DNA from 3 places in the Streptomyces ambofaciens ATCC 23877 genome. Region 3 is predicted to be linked to each of the others. Evidence: riboswitches for the same ligand, from Rfam matches in the RefSeq annotation. Region 3 holds a riboswitch; each other region holds the start of a gene.

Region 1 (2,253 bases), 4.5 Mb from region 3:
GGGCCCGCGACCAGTCCGGTTCCCGCTGGTCGGCACCCAGCGCGTGCGTCACGATGCCCCACACCTCGCCGGGCGGCACCTGGACGGAGCCGATCGCAAGGCCCGCCGTGGCGGAGACGAGCAGCAGGGCGGTGAGTACGAGCAGCGTGACCGCCCATCTCGTACGGCCCGCCCCTGGCTCGCCGGACTTCCGCGGCCGCACCGTCCGCTCGTCGTACGGCCCGGTGGCGGTCTGGGTCACCGGAAGCTCTCGGGGTGCAGCCCGCGAGCCAGATCCTCGACCGCGTAGGCCGAGCGGATGCCGACCAGCGTGGCGGTCAGCGGCAGGACGACGAACCGCTTGTTCCTGACGGCCGGTACGTCGGCGAGCGCGGGCTGGGAGAGCAGGAACCTCTTCTTCTCCTCGACGCTGCCGGCACCGGCGTAGTCGTAGAGGGCGATGACTTCCGGCCTGCGCTCGACGACCTGCTCCCAGGAGACGTCACCGAAGACGTCGTCGAGGTCGGCGAAGACGTTCGTGCCGCCGGCCGACCGGATCAGCTCGGTGCCCAGGCTCCTGCCGCCCGCGGTGAAGGCGCTCTTGTCGCCGCTGTCGTAGACGAAGACGGACACCTCGGGCTCGCCCTCGACCTGGCCGGCGGCCTCGTCGACGCGGCCTTCGAGATCGGCGACCAGTGCGTCGGCCCGGTCCGGGACACCGAAGATCTCGCCGATGGTGCGGATCTCGTCGTAGGTGTCCTTCATCGTCACCCGCTTCCTGCCGCAGTACTCGCGGTTGAGGTAGGTGTCGATGCCGGCGTCGGTGAACGCCGTGCGGGAGCGGCCCTCGTTCTCGGCGAAGGCGCTGCCGTAGCCGCCGTAGACGAAGTCGGGTTCGGCCTCCAGGATCCTCTCGAACGACGGCTCCCTCTCCGCCAGTTCGGGGATCGCCTCGTAGTCCTTCCGCAGCTCGGGCAGGACGGCGGAGTCGGGGAAGGCCGTGCCGACCATGCGGTCCTTCAGGCCGAGGGCGAGCATGAGCTCCGCCGGGTGCTGGTGGATGGTGACCACCCGCGCCGGAGGCTCGTCGTACGTCGTCCTCACACCGCAGTTGTCGATGGTGACCGGGAAGCCCGCGGGTACGGCCGTGGAGGCCTTCGCGTCCCCACCGCTCCCGTCGGACGACGCACCGCAGCCGGCGGTCAGCAGCACTGAGGAGAGAGCCATGGCAGCGGCCGTGGCACGGAGGAACACCCGTGTGCGGGCAGGGTCGAACAGCTGGGACACGTGAAGCCTCCTGGAGTCCGCGCTCCTTGGGACGGGCCCGCGACGGACCAGTGTCCTGACTCCCGGATCGACGTTCCCCCCGCCTTCCCGCGCGGTGCGCAGTGGCATGTCGGAGGGGCGCTCCCCGGTCACAGTGGCGGGACCGTGCCGGATTCGCACCGGCTTCCTGTCTCCCGTCGCGGCGATGACCAGGTGATCCTACGTTTCCCCGAGCCGCCGGCAAAGGGCGTGCGGACCCGGCCGCACGCCCCGCTCCTCCCTCAGGCCTCACGGACCGCCCGAAGCACCAGCCGCTCGGCGTTCTCGTCGTAGGGGCGTCCGTCGAACCCGCCGAAGACCTCCACGCGGCCGAACCCCGCCTCCTCGGCCATCCGCCGCAGCTCCACCGCGCTGTACACGAACCAGGTCAGGGTGGCCCGCGTCACCCGTTCGCCCCGGACCAGCACCCAGTCGCTGCGCAGCCGCGCCCACTCGTCCAGCACGGTGTCGGTCTGCACCATCAGGTCCTCGCCCCGGCGCACCACCTTGGGCGGGGTGACCCTGCGCGCCAGGAGCTCCTTCCCGGCGAGGTCCAGGACGAGCGTGCCGCCGGGTGCCAGGCAGGTGTGCATGGTGCGCAGCACGCGGGCGTTGTCGGCGGGATCCTCGAAGTACCCGAAGGAGGTGAACATGTTGAGGACGACGTCGAAGCCGCCCGGCGCCTCGTACTCGCGGGCGTCGGCCCGCACGTACGTCACGTCGGCACCGGCGTCGGCCGACCGCTTGCGCGCGCGGTCCAGCATGGCCGGGCTCAGGTCGACTCCGGTCACGCGGTGACCGCGGCGGGCGAGCGGCACGGTGAACACCCCCGGCCCGCAGCACAGGTCGAGCACGCGTGACCCCCCGGCGAGGGCGAGCAGGGGAGAGGTGTCCAGCAGCTCCTCGGCCTGCTCGTAGCGCTGCTCGGAGAAGAGGAAGTCGTGGAACTCGGTCCAGAAGTCATCGTCC
Region 2 (2,253 bases), 4.5 Mb from region 3:
CCCTGTGCAGTTGTCGCCGCGCGGTGTCGTCGGGGCTCTGGCCGGATAACGCCTCTGGGGATCGCCGCCCCGTCGGCCAGACTTGTTGCCTCACGTCACATGCACACCGTTGCCGCGGTGGCCCGTGCCCGGGAGGCCCCCTGATGCTGTCAGACGCGAGTCCGGACGAAGACGGGGCGGAGGTCCCGCCCGGACGGCCACGGCCCTCCGGGGACCGCGTCGCCCTGCGCGGCGATCTGCGCTCCGCCCTGCCCGACGCCACCGCGGCGGTGGTGGTCACGGCGCTCGTGTTCGTGTTCCTGTGGGCGCGCATGGAGTCGGGTGCTTCGGACACCGTCGCGATCATGCCGTTCATGGACGATGCCGGCACCTACTGGATGTACCTGCTCAGCCAGGCCTTCGGCTGGTCGGGGCTGCTGTGGGCCTGGTGCACGGTCATGTTCGGTCTGCTGCTGTCGGGGACGGGCCACACCCGGCTGCCCCTCTCCCGGCAGGTGCTGGAGCGCTGGCACCGCACCACGAGTCTGACGACGATGGCGCTGATGTTCGCGCACGCGCTGATGTTCGCCGCGGAGCTGGTGCGCTACGAGACGAAACTGGGGTGGGCCGAGCGGCTGTGGGTGGGCTTCGCGGACTCCTTCGTGCCGGGCTGGTACGACTCCGGCACCGGCCGGATCGCCATCCCGATCGGACAGGGTGCCCTGTACCTGGCGGTTCCGCTCGGGCTGCTGTTCTACGTCCGGCACCGCATCGGAGCGAAGACCTGGCGTCGGCTGCATCGCTTCGTGATCGTGGTCTACGTGCTGAGCGTGTGGCACACCCTGCTGTACGGGACCAACGTCTGGTACGGGGAGTGGCCGCGCACCGTCCTGTGGCTGCTGCAGATCCCCGTCGCCGCGCTGCTGTTGCTGCGCCTGGTGAGACCTGCCCGGCGGGCCGAGCGGCTGGGCCCGCCGAAGGGCGGCGCGGGCGCGGCCCGCCCCGCCTGGTGGGCGCGCGCGGGTGGACGCGTCGTCGCCGGAGCCGTCGTCGTCGGGCTGGTCGTCGTGGTGGTGTCCGGCCGTGACGGCGGACGGGACCGCCCGACGGACCCGCCCGCGACGGCCCCCCACACCCAGGAGACGGAGTGACGGCCGGCACCGGAAGGTCGGCCCTCCGTCCCGGGGTGGGATGATGTCCGGCGACAAGGCGACGGCGGAACGAGGAAGCCGGTGTGAATCCGGCGCGGTCCCGCCACTGTGATCGGCGAGCGCGTCCCGACAGGCCACTGCCCGGCAGCGGGTGGGAAGGCCGGGACGGGCATCGACCCGAGAGCCAGGAGACTCACGCGGTCGCCTCCTCGACGGACCACCGGGGCGGATCTCCCCGGAGAGAGGGACGGCACCGCATGCCCGCAACGCCGACCGGACGCACGCCCGACGACGCGAGGACCCCGACGGCCACCGGCCCCGTACCGTGCCGCGTCGTCGTGTGCCGCGACTGCTGCTGCGGCAGCCCCAAAGTCACCGGCGTCGACCACGCGGCCCAGACCGAGCGCCTGCGCGCCGCGGTACCGGTACGCGTCTCCGACTGTCTCGACGTCTGCGGCCAGGCCAACGTCATCGTCGTACAGCCCTCCGCGGAGGGCCGGGCGGCCGGAGCCCGGCCCGTCTGGCTGGGGCTGGTCAACGACCCGGACGCGACCGAGGACATCGCCGCCTGGGCACGCGCCGGCGGACCGGGCGTCGCGCCCCGGCCGGACATCCTCGACCTGTACGCCATCACGCCGCCGCGACGGCGTACTGAACGAATTTTCGAGCGGATGCGTGAACGCCGTATCGCCGGGAACTAGGGCTATCGCACCGAGGTCCTGGCATTCGTAGGCCGGGATCTACCGACTAGAGACAAGCTCGGGCCTTTGTGAGGCATAAACGCCTACGCGCCTGAGTCGGAAAAGACGATGGGGTTCTGAAATGATCATTCTCGGACTTATTCTACTGATCATCGGCCTGCTTGTCGGTATGGGTCTGCTGACGACGATCGGCGGCATCCTCATTCTGGTTGGCGCCATCCTGTGGATCCTGGGTGCGACCGGCCGCGCGGTCGGTGGACGCAAGCACTTCTTCTAGGACTCGACCTTCGTGAGACTGCTGCCGACGTCTCCGTAACAGGGAAACGAACGAGGTCAGTACGGATCGAACGAGGTCAGTGCAGCCCCGGGCCGAGGAGCTCGGGGCTGCAGCGGCGTTCAGGGACCGTCTCGCCGACGGCATG
Region 3 (2,253 bases):
CACGGCGATGGCCGCCGTCTCCCCGCCGCCGACCGGGGTGACCGAGGAACTGGCCGCCGCCGTCCCGGCCGCCGCGCCCGACGCCAAGGCCCCCTCGGCCACCACCACCGTCTGAGCCCGCCCCCCGGGTACGAAGGAAGCGAACCTCCATGAGCATCGACTGGGCAGCTCTCGGCTCCGTCTTCGGGGTCAGCCTCGTGGCCACCGTGGTCCTGGTGGGCCTGTTCACCCTCGGCATCGTCGGCCTCTCCCGCCAGGAGCGGGCCACCGCCCAGGGCGGCTCCGCGGCCCTCGCGGTCACCGGCGCGTACGCGTGCTTCGCGGCCTGCGCGGCGGCGGTGGCGTACGGCATCTACCTGATCGTCGCCTGACGATCGCCGCACACCCGTGAGGCGGGGTGCGGGACGGACTCCAACCGTCCCGCACCCCGCCTCTTCCCGTGCCGGCGCACACCGCCCGTGTGTGGGCCTTCGCACACTCCCCCGCCGCAGGTCAACGCCAGGTTGACGGGTGTTCGCGGGCCGTGGTGGACTTCCGGAGCCAGTACGGCGGCAGGAGAGGAAGCCCGGTGCGAATCCGGCGCGGTCCCGCCACTGTGACCGGGGAGCTGATCCCCGGGAGCCAGGAACTCTCACCGCCGGTCTCTTCCAACCAGGGCGCGGACACCCTGAGTGAGGACGTATCGCCATGCGCGGCTGCTCCTGCAGGTACCCCGGCGGGTCCCGGTATCCCGGGCACTCCGCCCACCCCGGGTACTCCGCCCCTCCCGGCGACACCCGCTGCCCCGGTGACTCCGGCCACCCCGGTGACTCCGGGAACGCCGGTCCCACACCTCCCCGCCCCGCGGCCGGCTGAGCCGTGCGCGCCGAACGCGTCTTCGCGTACGGCGCCGCCGCCGGCCTTCTCGGCGACCTCCTCCTCGGCGATCCGCGCCGCGGGCACCCGGTCGCCGCGTTCGGCCGTGCCGCCGGTGCCGTGGAACGGGTGCTGTGGCGTGACCACCGGGGCCGGGGCGCGCTGCACACCGGCGTGTGCGCCGGTGGCGCCGTCGCCCTGGGGGCCGCCGCCGCACGCGCCGTACGCCGCTCCCCCGCCGCTTCCGTCGCGCTGACCGGCGCCGCCACCTGGGCCGTCGTCGGCGGGACCTCGCTCGCCCGGGAGGCCCGCTCGATCGGGCGGGCCCTGGAGGCCGGGGACGTCGAGACGGCCCGTGCGCGGCTGCCGCACCTGTGCGGACGGGATCCGCAGGCCCTGGACGCCGACGGAATCGCCCGGGCCGTCGTCGAGTCCGTCGCCGAGAACACCTCGGACGCGGTGGTGGGCGCCCTCGTGTGGGGCGCCGTCGCCGGAGTGCCCGGGCTCCTCGGCTTCCGGGCGGTGAACACCCTGGACGCCATGGTCGGCCACAAGTCCGCCCGGTACCGGCGCTACGGCTGGGCCTCGGCCCGGCTCGACGACCTCGCGGGCTGGCCCGGCGCCCGTCTGACCGCCGTCCTGGCCACCGTGGCCGGCGGCGACCCGCGGGGCGCCGTGCGGGCGTGGCGTGCCGACGCCGGACGGCATCCGAGCCCCAACGCGGGTCCCGTGGAGGCATCGTTCGCGGGCGCCCTCGGCGTGCGGCTCGGCGGCACGCTCTCCTACGGCGGGCGGGTGGAGCACCGGCCCGTCCTCAACGGGGCGGCCGGTCGCGCCGTCCTGGCCGGTTCCGGCGACATCGACCGGGCCGTCCGGCTCTCCCGGCGCGTGGGCTGGCTGGCGCTGGGCGTGTGCGCGGGCGCGCGGCTGCTCGCCCGCCGGGCACTCACGAAGGGACGTGACTCATGAGCGGTGGCCTCCTCGTCGCCGGTACCACCTCCGACGCCGGCAAGAGCGTCGTCACCGCCGGGATCTGCCGCTGGCTGGTGCGCCAGGGCGTCAAGGTGGCGCCGTTCAAGGCGCAGAACATGTCGCTGAACTCCTTCGTGACCCGCGAGGGCGCGGAGATCGGGCGGGCGCAGGCCATGCAGGCGCAGGCGTGCCGGGTGGAGCCCACCGCGCTGATGAACCCGGTGCTGCTGAAGCCGGGCGGGGAGCGCAGCAGCCAGGTCGTGCTGCTCGGCAAGCCGGTCGGTGAGATGAGCGCCCGCGGCTACCACGGCGGGCGGCAGCGGCAGTTGCTCGGCACGGTGCTGGACTGTCTGGCCGAGCTGCGGGGCACGTATGACGCGGTGATCTGCGAGGGGGCGGGCAGTCCGGCCGAGATCAACCTGCGCC

Evidence for each region. Region 3 has a riboswitch for cobalamin ahead of SAM23877_RS08950 (cobalamin biosynthesis protein). Riboswitches for the same ligand answer to the same signal wherever they lie in the genome.
Region 1: it holds a riboswitch for cobalamin, as region 3 does, so the genes downstream of both, SAM23877_RS28490 (ABC transporter substrate-binding protein) here and SAM23877_RS08950 (cobalamin biosynthesis protein) in region 3, are expected to answer to the same signal.
Region 2: it holds a riboswitch for cobalamin, as region 3 does, so the genes downstream of both, SAM23877_RS28525 (hypothetical protein) here and SAM23877_RS08950 (cobalamin biosynthesis protein) in region 3, are expected to answer to the same signal.

The regions. Positions count from the first base shown of each region.
Region 1 is NZ_CP012382.1:6,495,714-6,497,966, forward strand. Features, by position in the region: gene SAM23877_RS28485 (FecCD family ABC transporter permease) at 1-241, opposite strand, end outside; gene SAM23877_RS28490 (ABC transporter substrate-binding protein) at 238-1,206, opposite strand; cobalamin riboswitch at 1,295-1,472, opposite strand; gene SAM23877_RS28495 (class I SAM-dependent methyltransferase) at 1,527-2,253, opposite strand, start outside; gene SAM23877_RS28500 (MFS transporter) at 2,245-2,253, opposite strand, start outside.
Region 2 is NZ_CP012382.1:6,502,918-6,505,170, forward strand. Features, by position in the region: gene SAM23877_RS28520 (ferric reductase-like transmembrane domain-containing protein) at 144-1,130, shown strand; cobalamin riboswitch at 1,157-1,345, shown strand; gene SAM23877_RS28525 (hypothetical protein) at 1,388-1,831, shown strand; gene SAM23877_RS40340 (hypothetical protein) at 1,953-2,108, shown strand.
Region 3 is NZ_CP012382.1:1,979,949-1,982,201, forward strand. Features, by position in the region: gene SAM23877_RS08940 (inorganic phosphate transporter) at 1-115, shown strand, start outside; gene SAM23877_RS08945 (hypothetical protein) at 150-371, shown strand; cobalamin riboswitch at 511-650, shown strand; gene SAM23877_RS08950 (cobalamin biosynthesis protein) at 859-1,824, shown strand; gene SAM23877_RS08955 (cobyric acid synthase) at 1,821-2,253, shown strand, end outside.